One region of the Cyclobacterium sp. SOCE241 genome, then DNA from elsewhere that is predicted to be linked to it. Evidence: riboswitches for the same ligand, from Rfam matches in the RefSeq annotation. Region 1 holds a riboswitch; the other holds the start of a gene.
The links. A riboswitch is a leader RNA that binds a small molecule or an ion and turns the genes downstream of it on or off. The one in region 1 is predicted to bind S-adenosylmethionine.
Positions count from the first base shown of each region.

Region 2: another riboswitch for S-adenosylmethionine. It lies ahead of WG932_RS28980 (homocysteine S-methyltransferase family protein); the one in region 1 lies ahead of WG932_RS09075 (O-succinylhomoserine sulfhydrylase).

Region 1 covers NZ_CP149779.1:1,858,700-1,860,906, reverse strand. The annotation lists partial or broken gene WG932_RS09075 (O-succinylhomoserine sulfhydrylase) at 1-1,017, opposite strand, end outside; SAM riboswitch class I at 1,136-1,237, opposite strand; gene WG932_RS09070 (SGNH/GDSL hydrolase family protein) at 1,480-2,130, opposite strand.
Region 2 covers NZ_CP149779.1:5,698,377-5,700,583, reverse strand. The annotation lists partial or broken gene metH (methionine synthase) at 1-255, opposite strand, end outside; gene WG932_RS28980 (homocysteine S-methyltransferase family protein) at 260-1,303, opposite strand; SAM riboswitch class I at 1,380-1,481, opposite strand; gene WG932_RS28975 (hypothetical protein) at 1,753-2,207, opposite strand, start outside.

The DNA.
Region 1 (2,207 bases):
TGCTACGGGTGTCTCCTAGATTTGCTGTGACAGATATCATCTGCAATTGGTCAATAAATTTCTTGGCTCGGGATAACCCTCCCTTCAATGTCAGCGTGATTATACCGCCTCCATGTTTCATTTGTTTTTTGGCGAGATGAAACTGTGGATGAGAGGCTAGAAATGGGTATTTTACTACCTCCACTTCCGGGTTACCTTCAAAATATTGAGCAATTTTTAAAGCATTTTCACAATGCCTGTCCATTCTAACAGCCAGTGTTTCCATACTTTTGGCTAAAACCCATGCATTGAATGGGGACAACGATGGTCCAGTATGGCGCATAAAAAATTGCACTTCATCGATCAATTCTTTTTTGCCTAGAATAAGCCCCCTAAAACCCTTCCTTGCCCATCTATGAATTTTGTGGCGCTGTGGGTAACAATATGTGCTCCCCATTTTGCAGGTTGTTGTAAATAAGGGGTAGCGAAACAATTGTCGACCACGAGTACTAAATTATGGGCGTTGGCGAATTTAGCAATGTACTCCAAGTCAATAATCTCTAAACCAGGATTAGAAGGTGTTTCTATGAACAACATCTTGGTGTTGGGTTGTACCAGTTCTTCCCACTTATCTATATCTGAGATGTCTCCATAAGTATGGGAAATTCCCCATTTTGGAAATATTCGAGTTAGGAGTTGATGGGTAGAACCAAACAATGATCTTGAAGCCAAAACATGGTCTCCTTGTCTTAGGAGGGAAGCCATGCTGCCAAACATAGCAGCCATACCTGAAGCAGTAGTAATACCACTTTCGGTGCCTTCGGCAGCACATACTTTTTCTATTAGGTCACTGGTGTTAGGGTTGGCATACCTTGAATAAATATTGCCTTCAATTTCGTCTGCAAACATTTGTCTGGCTTGTTCTGCTGAATCAAAAACAAAACTAGAACTTAGGTACAGAGGTGCGGAATGTTCTCTCTGATCAGAGGAAGAAGTAGCAATCCTTACAGCTTGGGTTTCAAAATTTTTATAATTCATAAAAGAAGATTATCTAAAGGTGGGTACATGTGTTTTACCCTTCTTCAGTAAGATTGAAGAACAGCAAAATAAGTCTAGAAAAGTAAAGGTGGAGATTGTGTGTAATGTCATATTGTCTAATTTATCGTTCCCTTTATTGGGCAGGTATTGGCACCTTTCCTTGGTTGGAAGGTTGCCAGAGGTTCACAGAGCCTGATCTCTCGCCTCTTCTTTATAAATCAGTTTCCTGAATTTATTGCAAAGAAAACAAGGGGATTTCGATTTTCCAAATTCTCTCTTGTATTTATATTGGTTACTTTTCTGCTGGTGCCAGTTCTTAGGGTTAAAGAATATCTTTAAGTAAAAATAATCCCTTTACTATTGAATAGCCTAGCGATTCAATAGTAAAGGGAATAAATTTTAATCTCTTTCACAATGTTAGAACTCAGTTACTCGAGTGCCTCATATAGGTAATTGGCTTAATTATAAATACTTTTTAATGGTTTTTGCCCATATGGCATAACCTTTTTCATTCATGTGAAGGTTATCTTTGATAAAGATGTCATCCATAGGCTCTTTATCTTTATTAAGCATTGGCTTCCATAAATCAGCATATTTCATGTACTTTTCACTTTTAGTAAATTTTTTTAATTTTTTGTTCAACTCAAGGTACTGGTCAGCAAGCTTCCATCGTGCAACACTTGGTTTTGGACTGATGATAACGATTTCTGTTTCAGGCAATGCTTCATGGATTTTACTTGTAATCAGATTGAAGGTCATTAGTATTTCATCAGTGGACTTACCTGAGGAAATGTCATTGTCTCCTTCATAAATAAAAACTTTGGTAGGTTTATAATCCAAAATAAGTTCATCAATATAGTATAGCAAGTCACTAGCCTGAGACCCACCAAATCCTGCATTGATAACATTGTGTTGTGGAAAGTCTTCCTGCAGGCTTTTCCACATTCTTATGGTAGAACTACCTGTGAAAACGATACTATTCAAATTTTCCTGAATAGGATTGTCTTGATGGATTTTCTCCACCTGTCCTTTAAATCTCGTAGGGTCTTGGGCAAAAACTGTGGTAGAAATAAAAAGTAAAACAGCTAAGAAAGCGAAATTATAATTTTTCATATTTGGTTATAGATTTTATTGTCTAAAATACTGGATTAAAGTGGATTTTAAAATCATTTTATTATTTGATTGTCACA
Region 2 (2,207 bases), 2.3 Mb from region 1:
TTTCACCATGGCGGCCTCCCCATCTAGCATGGCTTCATCCATACATACATCTAAGATTTGCGCTCCTCCTCGTACTTGGTCTAAGGCTACTTCAAGCGCTTCGTCATAGTTGTCATTCAATACAAGTCTTGCGAATTTCTTAGAACCTGTGACATTGGTACGCTCACCAATGTTCACAAAATTTAAGGATTCATTAAAAATCAGTGGCTCTAACCCTGATAATTGCAAGGTGGATATTTTAGTAGGTTTACTCATGAAATTAATCTTCTTCCGTTAAAACGTGTAGATTTCTTGGCGGATATTTACTTGCAGACTCGGCCAAAGCAGCAATATGTTCCGGAGTGGTTCCGCAGCAGCCACCAACAATATTGACCCAGCCTTCTTTTAAAAACAGGCTTACTTCCTTATCCATTTCTTCCGGACCCTGATCGTATTCTCCAAATTCATTGGGAAGGCCGGCATTGGGGTAAACACTCACATTGAAGGGGGACTTGTCTGACAAGACCTTTAAGTAGGGTCTAAGTTCAGCTGCCCCTAAGGCACAATTTAAGCCTACACTCAATAAGGGCACATGTGCAATTGATATTAAGAATGCCTCTGTGGTTTGTCCGGAAAGGGTTCTTCCGGAAGCGTCAGTGATGGTTCCCGAGACCATTATGGGAATGCCTCCTTCTGAAGGTTCCAAGGGTAATCCCCTCTTTTCATAAACTTCTTGAATGGCAAAAATTGCTGCTTTGGCATTTAAGGTATCAAATACCGTTTCAACCAAAAGGGTATCCACACCTCCATCCAATAACCCTTCTACCTGCTCCGCATAGGCACTGACCAATTGGTCAAAGCTTACAGCTCTGAAACCGGGGTCATTTACATCCGGAGATAGGGAAGCAGTTCTGTTGGTTGGCCCAATAGCTCCTGCCACAAATCTTGGTTTTTCAGGTTCGTCGGCGGAGAATTCGTCGGCCACTTCTCGGGCAAGCTTGGCAGACTCAAAATTGAGTTTATAGGCCAGTTCTGCAAGTCCGTAATCTTCCTGAGCAATTGTGGTACTGCTAAAAGTATTGGTTTCTACAATGTCTGCTCCTGCTTCAAAATAAGCTTTGTGAATCGCTTTGATGATATCCGGCCGGGTCAAAGACAGCAAGTCATTGTTACCTTTTAATGATTTTTTGACAGTGGCAAGTTCTTGATTTCTAAAATCTTCCTCCTTAAGCCCATATCTTTGGATCATGGTACCCATAGCACCATCCAATATCAAAATGCGCTTTTGTAATTGTTGAAGTAATAAGTTGGTTCTGTTTGCCATTTGAATCGTATATTAAAATAAAAAGCTTATACGAGCATGAACCGATGTAAAACTAGAGCATTTTTCTAACTTTTGCGGCTCATCTTTATCCGGCATTTCCGGAACGGGAATTAGCACCTTGTTAACTCAGGTTGCTAAGACATCATAGGGCCCTACCCTCCGTCTTTCTCGATAAGCGATTCAAAAGTAACATGAATTCAGTAAATAAGTTCTTTTTTTTGTGAAAATCTTTAATAACCTATAGAGATATAGGGTTTAATAAATCTCCTCAATCATAGAACCTAAACAAATAGGAGATGTAAATAGCTGTTATTTTTGAAATCTAATTTGTTTGAAGACTTTGACTAACAAATAAATATTGGTCGTAGTTTTATTTTTTAATATAAACTGCTAAAGCATAATGTACTGTCCTCGAAATATTTTCCTATCCCAACATCGCGAGGATTCCGTCAAGGCCTTATTCCAAGGCCAATTTGAAAATAGGGCCCGGCCATATAATTGGTCATGTTCAAATCTCCAAATTTATACTTATTTAAAGGCTGTTCGTAACCAGCATGTGCTGAGGAAACCATCCTAAACATCTTCTTAAATACAGGTATTGCATAAGCCACCATCACTTCGGATTTAGCCATTAACCCGCTGCTTTTTAAGTAACCATCGTAATCCGGCTCTTCAAACAAAGCAGGAAAATCCGGCTTATTATCTTTTGATAGTGTGTATCGGACATTCCCATAGCCTAAGCCGGCCATCACACCAAGTTCAAGATTTCTCATTTTGTAAAGCTGATAACCATAGTTCCCATACAACCTTACACTATTGAGTGTGTGGTCTTGATTTTCACTGGCCCTTCCAGAGTTGGCAATATTGAAAACATCAAAAGAATACAACCACCTGCGATTTCCTC